2 regions of the Mycobacterium toneyamaense genome follow, and region 2 is predicted to be linked to the other one. Evidence: riboswitches for the same ligand, from Rfam matches in the RefSeq annotation. Region 2 holds a riboswitch; the other holds the start of a gene.
The links. A riboswitch is a leader RNA that binds a small molecule or an ion and turns the genes downstream of it on or off. The one in region 2 is predicted to bind cobalamin.

Region 1: another riboswitch for cobalamin. It lies ahead of ACZ5IQ_RS01170 (ABC transporter substrate-binding protein); the one in region 2 lies ahead of metE (5-methyltetrahydropteroyltriglutamate--homocysteine S-methyltransferase).

Annotation. Positions count from the first base shown of each region.
Region 1 covers NZ_AP040333.1:251,066-262,117, forward strand. Annotated here, with positions in the region: gene ACZ5IQ_RS01150 (alpha-(1->3)-arabinofuranosyltransferase) at 1-2,466, opposite strand, end outside; gene ACZ5IQ_RS01155 (DUF2613 domain-containing protein) at 2,417-2,590, opposite strand; gene ACZ5IQ_RS01160 (glycoside hydrolase family 3 N-terminal domain-containing protein) at 2,690-3,877, shown strand; gene ACZ5IQ_RS01165 (TetR/AcrR family transcriptional regulator) at 3,903-4,502, shown strand; cobalamin riboswitch at 4,737-4,922, shown strand; gene ACZ5IQ_RS01170 (ABC transporter substrate-binding protein) at 4,991-5,998, shown strand; gene ACZ5IQ_RS01175 (FecCD family ABC transporter permease) at 6,019-7,008, shown strand; gene ACZ5IQ_RS01180 (ABC transporter ATP-binding protein) at 7,005-7,790, shown strand; gene ACZ5IQ_RS01185 (MaoC/PaaZ C-terminal domain-containing protein) at 7,968-8,810, opposite strand; gene ACZ5IQ_RS01190 (3-oxoacyl-ACP reductase) at 8,845-10,194, opposite strand; gene ACZ5IQ_RS01195 (acetyl-CoA C-acetyltransferase) at 10,342-11,052, shown strand, end outside.
Region 2 covers NZ_AP040333.1:5,375,171-5,386,222, forward strand. Annotated here, with positions in the region: gene prpD (2-methylcitrate dehydratase PrpD) at 1-406, shown strand, start outside; gene prpB (methylisocitrate lyase) at 403-1,323, shown strand; gene ACZ5IQ_RS26085 (bifunctional 2-methylcitrate synthase/citrate synthase) at 1,320-2,438, shown strand; gene ACZ5IQ_RS26090 (pyruvate carboxylase) at 2,446-5,826, shown strand; gene ACZ5IQ_RS26095 (NADP-dependent oxidoreductase) at 5,839-6,756, opposite strand; gene metE (5-methyltetrahydropteroyltriglutamate--homocysteine S-methyltransferase) at 6,908-9,181, opposite strand; cobalamin riboswitch at 9,297-9,504, opposite strand; gene ACZ5IQ_RS26105 (YbjQ family protein) at 9,531-9,926, opposite strand; gene ACZ5IQ_RS26110 (CbtA family protein) at 9,984-10,892, opposite strand; gene ACZ5IQ_RS26115 (CbtB domain-containing protein) at 10,907-11,052, opposite strand, start outside.

The sequences.
Region 1 (11,052 bases), 1.0 Mb from region 2:
CGCGGTCAATGGCTTGCCGGGCTGGTCGAAGCGAATAGTGCTGGTGCCGTTGGCCGTTGCCACTTCGATGCGGCGTACCTGGGCGCCGACCGCGGTGGCGCTCGGCGTCAGGGTGATGGTCGCGTTGGTGACCGGGTGGTCGAAGTCGACCTGAAGCCATTGCCCCACAGCGGTTTGCAGCGAGCTGGACACCCAGCTGGTCGAGGTGTCGCCGTCGATCGCGGCGGCCGGCCCGGCCGCCGTTGCCACGTTGGGCAGTGCGGTGGAATCGGACGACGAACTCGACGTGGTGATCCGTCCGCCCGGCCACTGGCCGTAGGCGGTCGTGGCGCCTGGGCTGGGGTAGTCCATGACGCGGTTGAAGGTGCGGCGCGGGTCGTCGGGCGCCCGGACCGCCGACGAGTGGTCGTCGACGCGGCCGTAGTCGGTTTCGCGGGCCAGCGGGGTGTCGGTGACGGTGACCTCGGGCACCGGGAGTCCGGCGCGCTGCGCATCCTGCGTCAAGACCATGGGGCCCAAGGGGTTTCGGCCCATCAGGCGGCGGCGCTCGTCGATGCGCAGCAGTGATTCGGGGCCGCCGTCGATGCGGGGCATGGTGTCGGTGTCGGCGAGGTAGGGCTGTGTGGTGGCGGCACCCGTCACTTTGTAGATCTCGACGGCGGGGTAGCGCGGCCGCAGGCCACTGTCGGAGACGAAGCCGTCCAGCGTGCCGGGGCCGACCGGATCACCGAACTGGGCCACCCGCGTCAGGCCGGGGGAACCCTCGATGGCCCGGTGCACCAGCAGCGGCCGCGCCGAGCGCGAGTTGTCGGGGTCCAGGTCGTTGCGCACCACGATGAACGAAATGCCTTGGCGGGCCAGGGTGTCGGCCAATCCGGCGGACGGCCGGCCGGTCGCGAACAGGCGTTGCACGGAGTCCAGGGCGCGGATCGTTTCGGGCGGTGTCAGCGGAATCGAGTCGCGTACGCCCCATGCGCCGCGTTCCAGGACCTGCAGGGGTTCGTCGTGCGTGTTTCCCCAGACCTGGTTGGCGAAGGGCGCGCCCGGCGCGACGAGCACGCGGCCCGGCGTCTCGGCGTTGTGCGCGTCGAGCCAGTCCGCGGTCTGGTGCCAGTACTGCGGAATGGCGCGGTAGGCACCCGGTGCGGCGAGCCGACCCGTCCATGCCAGTGACGTGCCGGCGGCCAGCGCCGTCAGCAGCACTACGGCGACGGCCATCCGCTTGTCCCGCTCGAGGTGCGCGAACGCCTGGATCCATTCGCGACGCGGCGCGCTGCCGGGCAGTGGAATGCGGCCGAGCACGTGGGCCAAGCCCAGGGTCAACGGCAGCCGCAGCACGGGCTCGAGCTTGTGGACGTTGCGCAGCGGGGTGCCGGCAGCGTCCAGGAACATCTGCACCTGGTGCGCGATCGGCGAGCCCAGGCCACCGGAGTAGGCGACCGCGAGCAGCAGCAGACCGAACAGCAGCATCGAGATGAGGCGGCCCCGGGCCGGCATGCTGCGCATGGCCAGGCCCGCCATGCCGCCGGCGGCGACCAGCGTCGTGGCGAGCACCGCCACCGAACCGGTCACCAGCGACGAACCGGCCGTCGCGTTGGTCGCGACGAATGCCGTCCAGCCGTAGGTGCCGCGCAGCACCTCGGTGAGTGACAGCCACTGCGTCGTGACGCCCGACGACTCGATGAAGTCCAGGAACGGTGGGCTGATCCGGCCGAGCAGCAGCAGCGCGACCGCCCACCACAGGATCGCGAGCAGCGTGCAGCCGAACCACCACGCCGTGAAGCGCCACCAGCGGCGGTTGGGCCGGTGCGCGGCCCACCAGATGAGCGCGGCCAGGCAGCCGGTCAGCGTGGCGACGGCGTTGACGGCGCCCATCAGCGCAACGGCGACGGCCGAGCGCGCGGCCAGCTGCCGAACCCTCGGGTCACCACGCAGCGCCAGGATCACCGGCAGCAGCACCCACGGCGCCAGCATCATGGGCAGCGTCTCGGAGGAGATGGCGCCCAGCGTCGTCAGCGCCCGCGGGGACAGGGCGAACGCCACGGCGGCGAGCACGCGGGAGGACCGGCTGCCGATGCCCAGGGCCTCGGCGACCCGGATGACTCCCCAGAACCCGACGACCAGCAGCAACGCCCACCACAGCCGCTGCGTCACCCAGCCGGGCAGGCCGATGACGTCACCGGCGAGGAAGAACGTCCCGTGCGGGAACAGATAGCCGTAGGCCTGGTTCTGCGACTGGCCGAAGGGCAGGTCGCTGCTCCACAGATTCGCCGCCCGCGCCAGGAAACGCGCGGGGTTGGCGGTGAGATCGAGTTTGGTGTCGGGCGAGACCCGGCCCGGTGACTGGGCGAACGTCAGGACCAGTGCGACCGCGCTGACGACCCATAGGCAGCGCCGCGAGAGGGGCGCTACGGGATCAGCTGCGGTTGCCGTATTCGACCCGGTTGAGCACCGATGACGCTGGATCGCCCGATTGCAGCGTCGGCTTGGTGTCCTGCTCCAGCATCAGCGTGGTGCCGAAGACCGCTGCAGCGCCGAGCAACAGACCGACCACGATGCTGGCTCCGGCGGGCACGAGGAAGCGGTCCATGGCGCCCAAACTAGCATGACGACCTGCCTGGGCCCCGTTTCGGCGGCCGTCTCACGGGGTCCCGGGGGACCGCGACCGGAACCGTTAGGCTCGAAACCCATGTCCCTGACCCGAACCCTCGGCGCGCTGGCACTGGTGTCCGGATTGGTCGCCGGTTGCTCGTCGTCGTCCGACCGTCCGGCCGCGTCCAGTACGTCCAGCCAGGCCTCCAGCACCGCGTCCTCGAGCAAGCCGATGGACGCGCCCGCACCGACCGCCCCGCCGTGCGATCCGCACGCGCTGCTCAGCACGCTCACCCTGCGCCAGAAGCTGGCCCAGCTGCTCATGGTGGGTGTCAAGGACGCCGCCGATGCCCGCGCCGCGGTGACGCAGCAGCAGGTCGGCGGCATCTTCATCGGCAGCTGGACGGATTTGTCGATGCTGTCGGACGGCTCGATCCCGGCGCTGCAGGCCGCATCCGGGGCGCTGCCGCTGGCGGTCAGCATCGACGAGGAGGGCGGCCGGGTGTCCCGGCTGAAGAAGCTGATCGGCCCGCAGGAGTCGGCGCGCGTGCTGGCGGCGACCAAGACCCCGGCCGAGGTTCAGGCCATCGCCAAGGACCGCGGGCAGCAGATGAAGGACAAGTTCGGCATCACCGTCGACTTCGCGCCCGACGCCGACGTCACCGAAGAGGCCGACGACGAGGTCATCGGCGACCGCTCGTTCGGCGCGGACCCGCAGAAGGTGACCGAGTACGCCGGTGCGTACGCCGCGGGGCTGCGTGAGGCGGGGCTCGTCCCGGTGCTCAAGCACTTCCCGGGACACGGGCACGGCTCGGGCGACTCGCACACCGGCGGCGTCAAGACGCCGCCGCTGGAGGCGCTCAAAGACAACGACCTGGTGCCGTACCGGACGCTGACGACGCAGCAGCCCGTCGCTGTGATGGTCGGCCACCTGCAGGTGCCGGGACTGACGCAGGGCGACGACCCGGCCAGCCTGAGCAAGCCGGCCTACGACCTGCTGCGCAGCGGCGAGTACGGCGGCCCGCCGTTCGACGGCGTGGTGTTCACCGACGACCTGACCGGCATGGCCGCCATCACCCAGCACTTCGGCGTGGCCGACGCGGCGCTCAAGGCGCTGCAGGCCGGCGCGGACGTCGCGCTGTGGATCACCACCGACGGCATCCCGGACGTGCTCGACAAGCTGGAGGCGGCGGTGCAGGCCGGGCAGCTGGACCAGGCGCAGGTCGACAAGTCGGTGCTGCGGGTGGCGGGCATGAAGGGGCCGGGCGCGAAATGCGTGAAGTAGGCCGCTCGTTGCATACCCTGATCTGATGGCAGGTGGAACCAAGCGGCTGCCGCGGGCCGTCCGCGAACAGCAGATGCTCGACGCCGCCGTGCAGATGTTCTCGGTGAACGGCTATCACGAGACCTCGATGGACGCGATCGCCGCGCAGGCCGAGATCTCCAAGCCGATGCTGTACCTCTACTACGGCTCGAAGGAAGAGCTGTTCGCGGCGTGCCTGGACCGGGAGCTGACGCGCTTCGTCGACACCGTCCGCGCGGACATCAACTTCGCGCAGAGCCCGCGCGACCTGCTGCGCAACGCCGTGCTGTCGTTCATGACGTACATCGACCGAAATCGGGCGTCGTGGATCGTGCTCTACACGCAGGCCACCAGCTCGCAGGCGTTCGCCCACACCGTGCGTGAGGGTCGCGAGAAGATCATCGACCTGGTGGCGCGGCTGCTCAGCGCGGGTACCCGAAACCCGGAGCCGGACAGCGACTTCGAGATGATGGCCGTGGCCCTGGTGGGTGCGGGTGAGGCCATCGCGTCCCGCGTCAGTGCCGGCGACACCGACGTCAACGACGCCACCGAGCTGATGATCAACCTCTTCTGGCGCGGCCTGAAGGGCAAGCGCGCCGAGTCGTAGGTTTCTCGCGCTCCCGCGGCGCCGCGACGGTGCACACAGATCGCCCTCCCAGCGATTCTGGCGATCTGGTCGCACATTCGCGGACCGGCAGCCCGTCCCGGGGCTCTCTCCCTTGGTGCCTTTCGCTGGGAGCCGTCAACTTTCCCTGACGCGTCAAGGAAAGTTGACCACTCCAAATCGCATGTGCCACAGGAGAGGACGACACGCCGGCGGCACGGTTCGCGACGGCGCTGGTATGGTCCGATTCGAGCCAGTCGAACCCAACGCGGTTGGGTCAGGGAATCCGGTGCGAAACCGGAACTGACGCGCAGCGGTAAGGGGGACAGGCGGAGCAATGGCCACTGGCCCCACGTGGGCTGGGAAGGCGCTCCGGCCTGGATGATCCCGAGTCCGAAGACCTGCTGGCTCGGGTTCTCGCGGCCTGGCGGCGCGAGGTCCCGCCCACGCATGGACTCCGCGACCTGAGTCCCGGATCGGAAGGCGCCGCCGTGTCTCGACGTACCATTCTGCTTGTCTCGCTGGTTGTTTCGCTCGTCTGCTCGTGTAGCGGACCGCGGGCGACAGGAACCGTCAACGCTGGAACCGCCGGCTATCCCGTCACGCTGCAGAACTGCGGACGCACGGTGACGGTGAAATCGCCGCCGCAGCGCGCGGTTTCGATCAACCAGCCGGCCAGCGAGCTGCTCCTGGCGCTCGGGCTCGCCGACCGGATGGCCGGCACCGCGTCCTGGAGCGATGACGTCCGGCCCGACCTCGCCGCCGACAACGCCAAAGTGCCTGTGCTGAGCCGGGATTTCCCGTCGTTCGAGCGGGTACTGGCAGAGAAGCCCGACTTCGTCTATGCGACGTTCGACTGGTCGTTCACCGATCAGGGCGTCGCCCCACGGGAGCGGTTCGAGCGCCTCGGGGTGCCGACGTATCAGTCCTCCAGTGAGTGCGGCGGTCAGGACGCGCCGCAGGCGCGGGCGTTGACGCTCGACGACATGTATGCCGAAATCGCCGATGTCGCCCGGATTTTCGGGGTTTCAGAGCGCGGGGACAAGCTGGTGTCGACGTTGCGGGCGCGCATGGCGACCGCAACCATCGGTCTCAGGGCCGACGGTGTCTCCCTGATGTGGTGGTACGCCGGTACCAGAACTCCGTACATCGCGGGCTGCTGCGGAGCGCCCGGCATCATCACCACCGCGGTCGGGGCGCGCAACGCGTTCGCCGACAGCAGGCAGTTGTGGCCCGAGATTTCGTGGGAGGCCATCCTGCAGCGTGACCCCGACATGCTGGTCCTCGCCGACCTCACCCGGGGCAAGGACGGCGACAGCGTCGCCGACAAGATCAAGTTCCTCGAAACCGACCCGGCCGCAAGCAAGTTGAAGGCCGTGCGGGAGAAGCGGTGGATCATCTTGCCGGCCAGCGCGATGGATCCGTCGCTGCGCAACGTCGACGCCGTCGAGACCGTCGCGTCCGGGCTCCGCGCATTCGGACTGGGCGGGAAGTCCTGACGGCGGTGCGCACCGCCGGGATGGTGGCGCTCGGCCTGGTCGGGCTGGTGCTGTCGATCGTGGCGGCCATGGTCATCGGGCCGGCCGACCTCGGCGTGGGTGACGTGTATGCCGTCGTCGCGCAACATCTTTGGGGACGCGCCGCCGACATCCCGCCGATCGATGACGGCATCGTCTGGGAATTGCGACTGCCCCGCGCGTTGCTCGCCGCGATCTGCGGCGCGGGCCTGGCGATCTGCGGCGCGATCCTGCAGTCGCTGATGCGCAACCCGCTGGCCGACCCGTTCATGCTGGGCATCTCGTCCGGTGCGTCCACGGGAGCGGTGCTGGTCGTCGTCGCGGGGATCGGTGGCGCCCTGACGCTGTCGGGCGGGGCGTTCGTCGGTGCGGTGCTCGCGTTCGTGCTCGTGCTGGCCCTCGCCGCGGTGTCCGGCGGCGGGCCGGACCGGGTGGTGCTGGCCGGGGTCGCCGGCACTCAGCTCTTTTCGGCAACGACCGCCTTGGTCGTCTTCTCCTCCGCCGACGCGCAGCAGACCCGCGGGGTGCTGTTCTGGTTGCTCGGCTCGCTGGCCGGGGCGAGCTGGTCTCAGGTGGCACTGTGCGGTCTGGTGTGCGCGGCGTGCCTGGCCATCTGCTGGCTGCAGTCAGATGCCTTGGACGCGTTCGCGTTCGGCCATGATGCGGCCGCCGCGCTGGGTGTCTCGGTGCGGCGCGTGCGCGCCGTCTTGTTGGCGACGACGGCTCTCCTGACGGCCGTGCTGGTGAGCGCCGCCGGCGCAATCGGTTTCGTCGGGCTGGTGTTGCCGCACGCGGCCCGGATGATCGTCGGGCCGTCGCACCGCCGGCTGTTGCCTGTCACCGCGATCACCGGCGCCATCTTCATGGTCTGGGTCGACGCCGCCGCCCGCACCGTATTCGCGCCGCAGGAGTTGCCGGTCGGCGTGGTGACGGCGCTCGTCGGTGTGCCGATCTTCATGTGGATTCTGGCTCGGCGCCGGAGGTTTCGATGACGAGCGGGCTCGCCGCTGAATCCGTCAGCTGGTCGACGGGCGGTCGGCTCGTCATCGACGGGGTGTCGCTGGTCGTGGCCGACGGTGAGACGCTGGGGCTGCTCGGGCCCAACGGCGCCGGCAAGTCGTCGCTGTTGCGGTTGCTGGCCGGGCTACGGCATCCCGACACTGGTGCCGTGCTGCTCGACGGACGTCCGCTCGCCGGTCATCGTCGTCGCGCGGTGGCGCAACGGGTCGCGGTGGTCGAGCAGCAGGTCAGCACCGAGCTCGACCTGACCGTCGGCCAGATCGTGCGGCTGGGCCGAATTCCGCACCGCGGCATCTGGTCTGGTGACACCGAGGCCGACTGCCGCGCCGTCGAGCGCGCCCTGCACCAGACCGAGACGACAGCCCTGCGCGACCGGGATTGGCGCACGCTGTCCGGTGGTGAGCAGCAGCGGGTGCAGATCGCCCGGGCGCTGGCCCAGGAGCCCCGCGAGTTGCTGCTCGACGAGCCCACCAACCACCTTGATATCCGGCACCAGTTTGAGCTGATGGCGCTGATCCGCGCGCTGCCGGTGACGGCGGTGGTGACGCTGCACGACCTGACGCTGGCGGCGTTGTTCTGCGACCGGCTGGTCGTGCTCGACAAAGGGCGGGTTGTCGCGGCCGGGGCACCCGCCGAAGTCCTTACCGCTGAGCTGATTTCGTCGGTCTACGGTGTTGCGGCCCGGGTCACGGTCGACGACACCGGCCGCCCGGTGGTCCACCTCCTCCCGCCTGGGTCGCCGAGCCCGAGGTAGGTCGCGAGAATCCACTGAACCTACTCGATCAACGTCACGTTGATTGCGAGCTTTGAGCCCGGTCTCCCAACATGTTTCGGCTGGAGCCGTCAACTTTCCCGACGGGTCATGGAAAGTTGACGGCTCCAAATCACAAGTGCCGCAGGAGAGCCGAGACGCCCGGGCGCGCGACGAGAGCTACAGCTCGGTGACCGTCGCCGTCAGGTGCGGGTAACCCTTCGACAGGTTGCGCAGCGCCAGCTCCCAGCCGCCGTCGATGGGCTCGACGTACAGCCCCACCTTGGCCGGCAGCAGCACGGGCTTGCCGAACTTCACGGAGTATCGAACGGCATCGGGTAGCTGGCCTTCGATGTTGGCCAGAACCGCTGCAGCGCTGAACATCCCGTGCGCTATAGCGGTCGGGAAGCCGAACAGCTTGGCGCCGATCGAGCTGGTGTGGATCGGGTTGTGGTCGCCGCCGACATCGGCGTAGTGCCGAATCTGGCCCGGCGTGATGCTGATGACCGCATTGGGCGGCGGCAGCTTCGGCTGCTTGACCGGCTCGGGCTTCGGCCCGCCGGACAGGCTGGTCCGCTGCTGGTGCAGGAACGTCGTGACCTGGTTCCACACCAGGTCATTGCCGACCTTGATGTCGGTGATGATGTCGACCAGCAGGCCCTTGCGGTGCTCGCGCAGGTTCTCCGCGCGCACCGCGATGTCCAGTTCGTCGGTCACCTTGATGGGCCGGTGCTGGGTGATGTGGTTCTCGATGTGCACCGAACCCATTGCGGCGAACGGGAAATCGAACCCGGTGACCAGCGACATCATGGTCGGGAAGGTCAGTGCGAACGGGTACGTCAGCGGCACGGTGTCGCCGAACCGCAGCCCGGTCACCGCGGCGTACTCGGCGACATTCTTCGGGTCGATGGTCAGGCCCGACACCGTCACGGTGCGGGCCGGCAAGGTGGAACCCCGCGACACGAACGGCAGCGCACCCGCCACCGCCCGCGCCATGTTCAACAATCCGTTCGGTTGCGCCATGACTACTGCCTCCTGTTCTTCGCGCAAGCGCTCATCACGCGCCCAACAGGGCCTGGCCGCAGACCCGAATCGTGTTGCCGGTCACGGCATTCGAGGCGGGGCTGGCGAAGTAGGCGATCAGCTCGGCGACGTCGACCGGCAGGCCGCCCTGGAACAGCGAGTTGAGGCGGCGGCCCACCTCGCGGGTGGCCAGCGGGATGGCGTCGGTCATCTTGGTCTCGATGAAGCCCGGCGCGACGGCGTTGATGGTGACGCCCTTCTCGCCGAACACCGGGGCGAACGCGTCGGTCATGCCGATCATGCCGGCCTTGGTGGCGGCGTAGTTGGTCTGGCCGCGGTTACCGGCGATACCGGCCATCGACGACAGGCCCACGATGCGTCCGCCCTCGCCGATGGTGCCGTTCTCCACCAGCCCCCGCGCAAGACGTTGCGGCGCAAGCAGGTTCACGGCGATGACCGAGTCCCAGCGGGCGTCGTCCATGTTGGCGAGCAGCTTGTCGCGGGTGATGCCGGCGTTGTTGACGAGGACGTCGGCCTTGCCACCGTGGTGCTCGGTGAGATGCGCGACGATCTGGGCGACGGCGTCGTCGGCCGTCACGTCCAGGGCCAGCGCGGTGCCACCGACCGCGGCGGCGGTCTCGGCCAGTGCGTCAGCGGCCTGCGGGACGTCGATGGCGACGACGGACGCGCCGTCGCGCGCGAACACGCGGGCGATCTCGGCGCCGATGCCGCGGGCGGCACCGGTCACGAGTGCGACCTTCCCGGCCAGCGGCTTGTCCCAATCGGCCGGGGCGACGGAGTCGGCGGCGCCGACGTAGAACACCTGGCCGTCGACGTACGCCGACTTGCCCGACAGCAGGAAGCGGATGGTCGACTCGATGCCCGAGGCGGCGGGCGCGGCCTTGGCCGACAGGTAGACGAGCCCGATGGTGGCGCCGCGCTGCAGCTCCTTGCCGAGCGAGCGGGTGAAGCCTTCGAGGGCACGCTGGGCGATGCGCTCATCGATGCTGTCGGTCTCGTCGGGCGTGGTGCCGACGACGACGACGCGGCTGTTGGCGGCGAGGTTGCGCAGCACGGGGGTGAAGAACTGGTGGAGCTGCTTGAGCTGCTCGGGCTTGGTGATGCCGGTGGCGTCGAACAGCAGGCCACCGAACGAGTCGGCCCAGCGGCCGCCGACGTTGTTGCCCACGAGCTCGTAGTCGTCGGCGAGGGCCGCGCGCAGCGGCTCGGCCACGCGGCCTTCGCCACCGATCAGGAGGGGGCCGGCCAGCGGGGGCTCGCCGGCCTTGTAGCGGCGCAGCGGCTGGGGCTGGGGTACGCCGAGCTGCTTGGCCAGGAACGAACCGGGACCGGAGGTGAGGACTTGGGAGAGGACGTCAGCCATTGCGGACCTTTCTGCGGACGTATGTCGTATAGACGGAACCGTCTTGTCAGAGACGAACTTACTCCAGAGTAAGAACGGTGGGTAATATAGGCGTCAAGCAACATCTTGCCTCAGTCATCCAACGTCAAACCGAACTGGAGAAAAACCGTGGCCGAGACCAACAGCCGCCGCCGCGTGGCCGTCCTGGGTGGTAACCGCATTCCCTTCGCGCGATCCGACGGCGCGTACGCAAACGCCTCCAACCAGGACATGTTCACCGCGGCCCTGGACGGTCTGATCGACCGCTTCAACCTCAAGGGCGAGAAGCTCGACATGGTGATCGGCGGCGCCGTCCTCAAGCACAGCCGTGATTTCAATCTCATGCGCGAATGTGTGCTCGGCACCTCGCTGTCGCCCTACACGCCGGCCTTCGACCTGCAGCAGGCCTGCGGCACCGGTCTGCAGTCGGCCATCGCGGCCGCTGACGGCATTGCTGCCGGCCGGTACCAGGTGGCCGCGGCCGGTGGCGTCGACACCGCGTCGGACGCGCCCATCGCCCTCGGCAACGACCTGCGCCGCGTGCTGCTGAGCCTGCGCCGTGCCAAGTCGAACGTCGACCGGCTGAAGCTCGTCGGCAAGCTGCCCGCCGCCCTCGGCGTGGACATCCCGGTCAACAGCGAGGCCCGCACCGGCCTGTCGATGGGCGAGCACGCCGCCCAGACCGCCAAGGAGATGGGCGTCAAGCGCACCGACCAGGACGCCCTGGCCGCCGCCAGCCACCAGAACATGGCCGCCGCCTACGACCGCGGCTTCTTCGACGACCTGGTCAGCCCGTTCCTGGGCCTGTACCGCGACAACAACCTGCGGGCCGACTCGTCG
Region 2 (11,052 bases):
CGCGCCCGAGCGCGCCCGCCGGCCGGACACCATCGAGCTGTGGCACAAGATCTCGACCGTCGAGGACCCGGAGTGGACCCGCCGCTACCACTCGAATGACCCGGCGGAGAAGGCGTTCGGCGCCCGGGCCGTGGTGACGCTCAAGAGCGGCGAGGTGATCGTCGACGAGCTGGCCGTGGCCGACGCGCACCCGCTCGGCGCGCGTCCGTTCGGGCGTGAGCAGTACCGCGACAAGTTCACCACGCTCGCCGAAGGCGTCGTCGCCCCTGCCGAGCAGGACCGGTTCCTGGCCGTGGTCGACGGCCTTGCGGCCATGAAGCCGGGCAGCCTCGGCGCCCTCAACGTGCGCGTCGACCAGGTCGTGCTGGACAAGGCGCCCACGATCCCGTCGGGGATTTTCCGATGAGCGCCGGCCTGCTCGGCTCGCGGGTCTCGGCCGCCGACAAGCGGGTGGCGTTGCGGACGGCACTGAATTCCGGCCGGCTGCAACGCTATCCGGGCGCATTCTCGCCACTGGTGGCGAAGCTGGTGTCAGAGATCGGCTTCGAGGGGGTCTACGTCTCGGGCGCGGTGCTGTCGGCCGACCTGGGCCTGCCCGATATCGGGCTGACCACCTTGACCGAGGTGGCCGCCCGCAGCGCCCAGATCGCCGCGGCCACCGACCTGCCCACCCTGGTGGACGCCGACACCGGCTTCGGCGAGCCGATGAGCGCCGCACGCACCATCACGATCCTGGAGGATGCCGGGCTGGCCGGCTGCCATCTGGAGGACCAGGTGAACCCCAAGCGCTGTGGCCACCTCGACGGTAAGGCAGTCGTGCCGGCCACCGAGATGATCAAGCGACTGCGTGCCGCGGTCGCCGCTCGCCGGGACCCCAACTTCGTCATCTGTGCGCGCACTGATGCCGCCGGAATCGAGGGCATCGCCGCGGCCATCGACCGGGCCAAGGCCTACGCCGATGCCGGCGCCGACCTGATCTTCACCGAAGCACTGTCCACCCCAAGGGAATTCGAGCAGTTCCGGGCAGCGGTCGACACTCCCCTGCTGGCCAACATGACCGAGTTCGGCAAGTCGGAACTCGTGACGGCCCAGCGGTTGTCAGACATCGGCTACAACCTGGTGATCTACCCGGTCACCACGCTGCGTCTGGCGATGCACGCGGTCGAGATGGGCCTGCGCGAAATCCACACCGCCGGAACCCAGGCCGGCCTGCTCGGCCAGATGCAACACCGCAGCCGGCTGTACGAGTTGCTGCGCTATGCCGAATACAACCAATTCGATTCCGACATCTTCAATTTCACCCTCCAGGACGTGAAATCATGACCACTCAACCGCCCCACATCCACAAGGGTCTGGCCGGTGTCGTCGTCGACACCACCGCCATCTCCAAAGTCGTGCCCGAGACCAACAGCCTGACCTACCGGGGCTATCCGGTACAGGATCTGGCGACGCACTGCACGTTCGAGCAGGTGGCCTACCTGCTGTGGCACGGCGAGCTGCCGACCGAACACGAACTCGCGATGTTCTGCCAGCGCGAGCGGGCGTCCCGGCGGATCGACCGGTCGATGTACTCGCTGCTGGCCAAGCTGCCCGAGAGCTGCCACCCGATGGACGTGGTCCGCACCGCGATCAGCTACCTCGGCGCCGAGGATCCGGAAGAGGACGACAGCACGACTCCCGCCAACTACGCCAAGTCACTGCGCATGTTCGCCGTCCTGCCGACGATCGTCGCCGCCGATATCCGCCGACGGCAAGGACTTTCGCCCATCCAACCGCACAGTCAGCTGGGATACGCCGAGAACTTCCTGAACATGTGCTTCGGATCGGTCCCCGAACCGGCGATCGTCGTCGCGTTCTCCCAGTCCATGGTGCTGTATGCCGAGCACAGCTTCAACGCGTCCACGTTCGCCGCCCGGGTGGTGACCTCCACGCAGTCGGACATCTACAGCGCGGTGACCGCCGCCATCGGCGCCCTCAAAGGCTCGCTGCACGGCGGCGCCAACGAGGCCGTCATGCACGACATGCTGGAGATCGGCTCGGCCGCGAACGCCCCGAAGTGGTTGCACGGCAAGTTGTCTCGCAAAGAGAAGGTGATGGGCTTCGGACACCGCGTCTACAAGAACGGTGACTCTCGGGTGCCGACGATGAAGGCTGCGCTCGACCGGGTGGTGGCAGCCCGCGGCGGCCAGCGGTGGCTGGACATCTACACCGTGCTGGAGCGCGAGATGTTCACCGCCACCAGGATCAAGCCGAACCTCGACTTCCCCACCGGGCCGGCCTACTACCTCATGGGTTTCGACATCCCGGTCTTCACACCGCTTTTCGTGATGGCCCGCATCGTGGGCTGGACCGCACACATCATGGAACAAGCGGCGTCGAACGCACTGATCCGTCCCCTGAGTGAATACTCGGGCCAACCACAACGTTCCATTGCCTGAGCGCGCCATCACCAAAGTCCTCGTCGCCAACCGGGGTGAGATCGCGATCCGGGCCTTCCGGGCGGCCTATGAGCTGGGTATCGCGACGGTGGCGGTATACGCCCACGAGGACCGGAACTCCCCACACCGATTGAAGGCCGACGAGTCCTACCAGATCGGCGAGCCTGGCCATCCCGTTCGGGCTTATCTGTCGGTGCCCGACATCATCCGGGTGGCCCAGCTGTCCGGCGCCGACGCGGTGTACCCGGGATACGGATTCCTCTCGGAGAACCCCCAACTCGCGGCAGCGTGCGCCGCGGCCGGCATCACGTTCGTCGGCCCGAGTGCCGGCGTCCTGGAGTTGACCGGTAACAAGGCCAGCGCCATCGCCGCGGCCCGAACCGCCGGCCTACCGGCGCTCGCATCGTCGGCTCCGTCTGCGTCAGTCAGCGAATTGCTCACGGCCGCAGCCGGTATGGAGTTTCCCCTGTTCGTCAAGGCCGTCTCGGGTGGTGGCGGACGTGGCATGCGGCGGGTGACCGAGCCGGCCGCGCTGGCCGAGGCCATCGCGGCGGCGTCGCGCGAAGCGGAGTCTGCTTTCGGTGACCCGAACGTCTACCTCGAGCAGGCGGTCCTCAACCCCCGCCACATCGAGGTGCAGATACTGGCCGACGGAACCGGCGAGGTGATCCATCTCTTCGAACGGGACTGCAGTGTGCAACGCCGGCACCAGAAGGTGGTCGAGCTGGCCCCCGCCCCGAACCTCACCGACGAACTGCGGAACCGGATCTGTTCTGATGCGGTGACATTCGCGCGCCAGATCGGTTACTTCTGCGCCGGAACCGTCGAGTTCCTGCTCGACGAGCGCGGGCACCATGTGTTCATCGAGTGCAATCCGCGCATTCAGGTCGAGCACACGGTGACCGAGGAGATCACCGACGTCGACCTGGTCACCGCCCAGTTGCGGATCGCGGCCGGCCGGTCGTTGGCCGAGCTCGGGCTGAGCCAGGATCGTGTCAGAATCCGTGGCGCCGCCATGCAGTGCCGCATCACCACCGAAGATCCCGCCAACGGTTTCCGTCCCGACACCGGCCGGATCACCGCCTACCGTTCTCCCGGCGGTGCCGGCGTCCGGTTGGACGGCGGCACCAACGTCGGTGCGGAGATCAGCGCCCACTTCGACTCGATGCTGGTCAAACTCACCTGCCGCGGCCACGACTTCGCGACGGCGGTCAGGAGGGCCCGACGCGCCCTCGCGGAGTTCCGCATCCGCGGGGTGTCGACGAACATCCCCTTCCTGCAAGCGGTTCTCGATGATCCGGACTTCGCCGCAAGCAAGGTGTCGACATCGTTCATCGACGAGCGTGCGCAACTGCTGACGGCCCACACTCCAGGGGACCGCGGCACGCGCATCCTCAACTACCTCGCGGATGTCACGGTGAACCAACCGCATGGCGGTCGTCCATCGGCTGTGTATCCACGTGACAAGCTGCCGAAGATCGATCTCGACGGTCCGGCACCGGCGGGCAGCAAGCAGCTGCTGACCGAGCTCGGCCCAGAGCGCTTTGCGGCCGCCCTGCTGGAGTCGCCGCGGCTGTGGGTCACCGACACCACGTTCCGCGACGCCCATCAGTCGCTACTCGCAACTCGAGTGCGTACCTCGGGCCTGGTCAAGGTGGCCCCGTACGTGGCGCGCATGACGCCGCAGCTGCTGTCGGTCGAGTGCTGGGGCGGCGCGACCTACGACGTGGCGCTTCGGTTCCTGAAAGAGGACCCGTGGGAGCGGCTGGCCGCGCTGCGGGAGGCGATGCCCAACATCTGCCTCCAGATGCTGTTGCGCGGCCGGAACACCGTGGGTTACACACCCTATCCGACATCGGTCACGTCGGCGTTCGTACAGGAGGCCACCGCCACCGGCATCGACATCTTCCGCATCTTCGACGCGCTGAACAACGTGGAGTCGATGCGGCCGGCGATCGATGCAGTGCGCGAAACCGGTTCCGCGGTGGCCGAAGTCGCGATGTCCTACACCGGCAACCTCTCCGACCCCGCGGAGACGCTGTACACGCTCGACTACTGGCTGAAGCTGGCCGAGCAGATCGTCGATGCCGGTGCCCACGTGCTGGCAATCAAGGACATGGCCGGTCTGCTGCGACCACCCGCGGCGGCAAAACTCGTGTCGGCGTTGCGATCCCGTTTCGACCTGCCTGTACACGTCCACACCCACGACACCCCAGGTGGACAGCTGGCCACGTACGTCGCGGCCTGGCAGGCCGGTGCCTCTGCAGTCGACGGGGCGGCGGCACCGCTGGCCGGCACCACCAGCCAGCCTGCGCTGTCGTCGATCGTTGCGGCAGCCGCGCACACCGCGCACGACACCGGTCTGTCGTTGGCAAACGTCTGTGAGCTGGAACCGTATTGGGAGGCGTTGCGCCGCGTCTACGCGCCGTTCGAGGCGGGCCTGCCCGCACCGACCGGCCGCGTGTACACCCACGAGATCCCGGGCGGGCAGCTCAGCAATCTGCGTACCCAGGCCGCCGCCCTCGGGCTGGGCGGCCGGTTCGAGGACATCGAAAACGCCTATGCCGGAGCAGATCACGCTCTCGGCAGGCTGGTGAAGGTGACGCCGTCGAGCAAGGTGGTAGGTGATCTTGCGCTGGCGCTCGTCGGCGCCGGGATGAGCGCCGGGGAGTTCGCCGCCGACCCGCACCGCTGCGACATCCCGGATTCGGTGATCGGCTTCCTCCGCGGCGAGCTCGGCGACCCGCCCGGCGGCTGGCCGGAACCCTTGCGCAGCAAGGCCCTTCGCGGAAGGTCCGACACCAGGCCGACGGCAACCCTCACCGTCGAGGACTACGCCGAACTGGCGGAACCCGGTCTTACCCGCCGAGCGGCCCTGAATCGGCTGCTCTTCCCCGGTCCGACCCGCGAATTCCGCACGCATCGAGAACAATTCGGCGACACCTCCCGCCTGAGCGCCAACCAGTTCTTCTACGGGCTGCGCCGCGGCGAAGAGCACCGCGTCGAGTTGGAGAAGGGCGTCGAGCTGCTCATCGGTCTCGAGGCCATCTCCGAGCCCGATGACCGCGGCATGCGGACGGTGCTGTGCCTGTTGAACGGTCAGCTACGCCCGATCCTGGTGCGGGACAGGTCGATCGACAGCGCAGTCCGCGCGGTGGAGAAAGCGGACCGCGGCAACCCGGACCACGTTGCGGCGCCGTTCGCCGGCGTCGTGACGATCCGGGTGACCGTTGGCGAGCGGGTGAGCGCCGGCCAAACGGTCGCCACCATCGAGGCGATGAAGATGGAGGCAGCCATCACGTCGCCGAGAGCCGGTACCGTCACGCGGCTCGCGGTGGCGCCCACGGCCAGTGTCGAAGGCAATGACCTGCTGGTGGTGGTCAGCTGACCGTCGTAGTGTTCACGGCACGACGACGAGCTTGCCGTGCACATGGCCCGTCGTGCTCGCCGAGAGCGCGGCACCGGCTTCGGTCAGCGGGTACGTCTCGCTGATCGAGACGGCAAGACGTTCCTGCGCGACAAGCGTCGCGAGTTCGCGAAGGGCGGCGCCCAGTTCGCTTCCGGACCCACCGGCGTGCACCTCGATGCCGGTGTCGGCCTGGTCGAAGGCGACCAGCGTGAGCACCCGGGCCGGATCGCCGGTGAGCTCGATCGACAACGGAATCTCGCCGCGACCGGAGGCGTCGAGAACGGCGTCGACTCCGTCGGGTGCGGCGGCCCGCACCCTCTCGAGCAGACCATCGCCGTAGGTGACCGGCGTCGCGCCGAGCGAACGCAGGTATTCGTGGTTGGATTCACCCGCCGTGCCAATGACATTGACACCCTGAGCCTTTGCGAGCTGGACGGCAAAAGTACCTACGCCGCCCGCGGCCGCATGGATGAGCAGGGTGTCGCCCGCCTTGACGCCGAGCTTCCCCAGCACCGTGTACGCAGTGCCGCCCGCGCCTGCCAGCGAGCCCGCCACTTCCCAGCCGACGCCCTCAGGCTTACGGACGAGCTCGGCAGCTTCCGCCAGCGCAAGATCCGCGAACGAACCTGTCGTCGACCGGCCCAGAACCTCGTCGCCAACCGCCCACTCGGTCACCTCGGACCCAACGGCGTCGACGACGCCGGCCACGTCGGACCCCACACCGGCGGGCAGCTCGAGCGGCATCAGTTCGCGCATGTATCCGCCGAGGATCTTCCAGTCGATCGGATTGACGCCCGCGGCACGTACCGCGATTCGCACCTGGGTGGGTCCGGGAGCCGGCGGCTCGACATCGACCACTCGCAAAACCTCAGGTGTGCCGTATTCGGCGAACTGCACTACTCGCGACATCGATTCGTCTCCAATCGGTTTCCGGGCGCTGGCCCAGCAAGGTCAAGGCTCGGGCAGCCGGTTTTATTTCAGGTGACGCACTGCCGCGTGACCCCGAAAAGAACTGCGCTCCGGAACCTGGCTCAGGTTCCGGAGCGCAGTCATCGGCGAGCTATCCGGCGCGAACCAACAGTGCCGCCTGCACCATGCGCCGCAGCGACTCGGTCACCTCGTCGGTCTTGCGGGTCTTCAGCCCGCAGTCCGGGTTCACCCAGAGCCGTTCTGCCGGAACGGCATCCAGCGCACGGCGCAGCGATGTCGCCATCTCGCCGGTGGTGGGAACCCGGGGCGAGTGAATGTCGTACACACCGGGGCCGACGCTGTTCGAGAACCCGATGCCGTTGAGGTCGTCGAGGACCTCCATGTGTGAGCGTGCCGCCTCGATCGACGTCACGTCGGCATCGAGATCGGCAATGGCGCCGATCACCTCACCGAACTCCGAATAGCACAGGTGCGTGTGAATCTGCGTGGCGTCGCTGACGCCCGACGTCGAGAGCCGGAACGCGTCGACCGCCCACTGCAGGTAGGCCGCCTTGTCGGCATTGCGCAGCGGCAGCAGCTCTCGCAACGCCGGCTCGTCGACCTGGATGATCGCGATGCCGGCGGACTGCAGATCGACGGTCTCGTCCCGGATGGCCAGCGCCACCTGGTTGGCCGAGTCCGCCAGCGGCTGATCGTCGCGAACGAACGACCAGGCCAGGATCGTCACCGGGCCGGTGAGCATGCCCTTGACGGGCTTGTCGGTCAACGTCTGCGCGTAGGTCGCCCACTCGACCGTCATCGGCTGCCGCCTGGTGACGTCGCCGAAGAGGACCGGCGGGCGCACGCAGCGGCTGCCGTACGACTGCACCCAGCCGTTCTTGGTGGTCAAGAAGCCGTCGAGATGCTCGGCGAAGTACTGCACCATGTCGTTGCGCTCGGGCTCGCCGTGCACCAGCACATCGAGGCCGAGTTCCTCCTGCAACCGGATCACCGTCTCGACTTCGGATTTCATCCGGCCGATGTAATCGGCCTCGTCGATCTCGCCGGCGACGAACGCCGCCCGGGCCTTGCGGATCTCGACGGTCTGCGGGAACGAACCGATCGTCGTGGTCGGCAGTGCCGGCAGATGCAGGCGGGCGTCTTGTGCCTTACGCCGTTCGGCGGCCGGCCCGCGGCTGATGCCACCGGACAGGACCGTGCCGAGCCGGGCTCGGACGGCGGCGTTGTGCAGTCGCGGGTCGTGCCTGCGTGACGCGACCGCCCGGTTCGATGCCTCGAGCTGCGCGGCCACCGAGCCCCGGCCAGTGCGCAGCGCCGTCGCCAGCGTCGCGACCTCGTCGACTTTCTCGGCACCGAACGCCAGCCAGCCGCGGAGCGCGTCGTCGAGACCGTCCTCGCGCTCGAGCGAGTACGGGACGTGCAGCGTCGAGCACGACGTGGACACAGCCACCGAACGTGCCGACTCCTGCACTGACTCCAGCCGGACCAGTGCGGCCTCCAGGTCTGTGCGCCAGACGTTGCGGCCGTCGACGACGCCGGCCACCAACAGCTTGTCCGCGAGACCGGGAATTCCGGCCGTCGGCTGGTCACCGCCGGCGACGAAATCGACTGCGACGCCGTCGATCTGCGTGCGCGCCAGCGCCGGCAGCACACTCCCCAGCTCGCCGAAGTAGGTCGCGACCAGGATCGCCGGACGTTCGGCGGCTGCCGCGAGCGTGGCGTAGGCATACTCGGCCAATTCGGCGGCGTTGGCAGTGCCGTCCAGGATGTCGGTGACCAAGACGGGTTCGTCGATCTGCACCCACTCGGCACCGGCTGCGGCGAGTCGGCCCAGCAGTTCGGCATACAGCGGCAGCAGCTCGCCGAGGCGCCCGATGGGCACCTCGGCGCCGTCGACGGCCTTGCTCAGCGCCAGGAACGTGATCGGCCCGACGATCACCGGCCGGGCCGGAATACCCTGCGCCTGAGCCTCTTTGAGCTCTGCCAGCACCTTGTCCGGATGCAGTGTGAACGTGGTGTCGGGGCCGATCTCCGGGACCAGGTAGTGGTAATTGGTGTCGAACCACTTCGTCATCTCGAGCGGTGCGATGTCCGCCGTCCCGCGAGCCGCCGCGAAATAGCGATCGAGATCATCGGCAATGCCGCCCGCGCGACTCGGCAGGGCGCCGAGCAGTACCGCGGTGTCGAGCATCTGGTCGTAGTAGGAAAACGTATTGACCGGAATGGAATCCAGTCCGGCGGCCGACAACGCGGCGATGGTCTCGCGGCGCAGGCCCGCGGCGATTTCCTCGAGCGCGGCCCGGTCGATCCGGCCCGCCCAATAGCGTTCGACGGCCCGCTTGAGTTCACGGTTCGGACCGATGCGGGGCGCGCCGAGAATGGTTGCGGTGAATGGTGTTGACAACTGACGTCCTTCAAATGCGACGGAAGTGCGCACCGCCCAAGGACATTCATCGAGGACAGCACAAACCGCCCTCGGCGATCAGCCCATTCCACGAGGCGATGCACCGCCGGACGCGGCGCATCCGGCACAGCTGGCAGGTCTTCGGACTCGCAGGCACGCACCCTTCGGGTGCACCTAGTGGCCGTCGCTTCCCAGTCCGATGCGGACCAGTGCGGATGACGGCGGTCGTTCCTGCATACCGCTGCGGGACAGTCCCGGATTCTCACCGGGTTCCCTCTCATGGCGGTTCCCCGCCATTCGACGCCGCAGACACCGAAGCGTCATTGGCAAACCAGCTGCGCCGTGGAGATTACCCTGTCGGGCCCTGTGCCGGGCCCGGACCGCCGCCGTAACCCAACTGCTGTGCGGTGTAGCGGGCGGCGTCGGTGACCGGAACCGCTTGTACCGCAGTGCCGTACGCGCAGATCTCGGTCCACACGTCACCGATCTCGGTGGTGTCGAACCGCATCCCGATGATGGCATTGCCGCCGCGGGCGTGACATTCCTGGAGCAGCCGGCCCATGGCTTCGTTGCGGCTCTCGGCGAGGTTCTTGGTCATGCCCTGCAGCTCGCCGCCGAACATCGCCTTGAACCCGGCGCCCATCTGCGCGAAGGCGTTCCGGGACCGGACGGTGAGGCCGAACACCTCACCGCAGACCCGCTGAATCTCCCACCCGGGCAGGTCATTCGTCGTGACAACCAGCATGCTGCCGCCTTTCTGTGTCGGTATGCCTCGAACTGTAGTGCGCGGCAACCGCAATCGTCAGAGCGCGGCTGCCACGTCCTGTGCCGGTGCGGCCTTCCTGGCGCCACCGAGGTAGCGCTCGACGAGCCCGCCGAACACCAGCCCGATGACCGTCCAGATCAACGCCTGGTCGATCAGCGAGTACCACCGGAACTTCCACAGCAGGTCGGCGTCGAATCCGGGGTAGATCAACTGCCCGGGGGCGTAGACCTTGCCGTCGACGGTGACCGGCGTATCGAAGGTGTTGGTGATCGGCTGCGGCGTCTCGGTGGCGGCGCGCGCGAAGCCGAACTCGCCCGCGTGCTCGACATTGGCGGCCAGATCACCCAGCGACGGCAGCGCCGCCAGCAGACCGCCGTACAGCACGAAGAAGCCGAGCACCGAGATTCCGACGGCACGCGCCCAGCCGACCTTCGCAGACAGCTTGCGCGCGGCGAACACCGCGAGGCCCAGCAGGGCCAGCGACCCCCACACCATTCCCAGGTACAGGAAACCGCGGGCCTCCATGGTGAATTCATGGCCGACAGCGGGCGGGTTCGACGGGTATTTCACGAACGGCAACAGGTACACACCCAGGAAGCCGAAACCGGCGGTGGTCCAGCCCAGCACCTTGGGCCGGACCTGGAACCGGCCGTGCAGTACCAGATACGCGACAGCCACCAGCGCACCCATCGCCACAGAGAACGCGATGATGCCGGTGGCCGCACCGATACCCGACTGGATGGACCGGCTGAACAGCTCGGGCCCGTCCGGCTCGACCGGATGGCCCATGGCCGTGTGGACGGTCGAGAGCACGTTCATGCGGCCGGATTCGTAGTCGATGGCCTTGTCGATGGTGGGTTCAGCAAAAATCCAGGCAAACAGGAACCCCAGAATGCCGGCGATCAGACCGGCGAGGGCTCCGCGCCCGATGACGCGGATTTCCATGAAAGTCCCTTGCGTCAGTGGCAGGGGAAGCCGAGGAAGTGCCGCGAGTCGTGCACCCACTCGTGGACCACGACGGTCTTGCCGAACATCGACATCATGCCCTCGTCGATGCCGACGAGGTAGTACGCCAGCATGGCCAGGAAGATCGTCACGCCCAGCA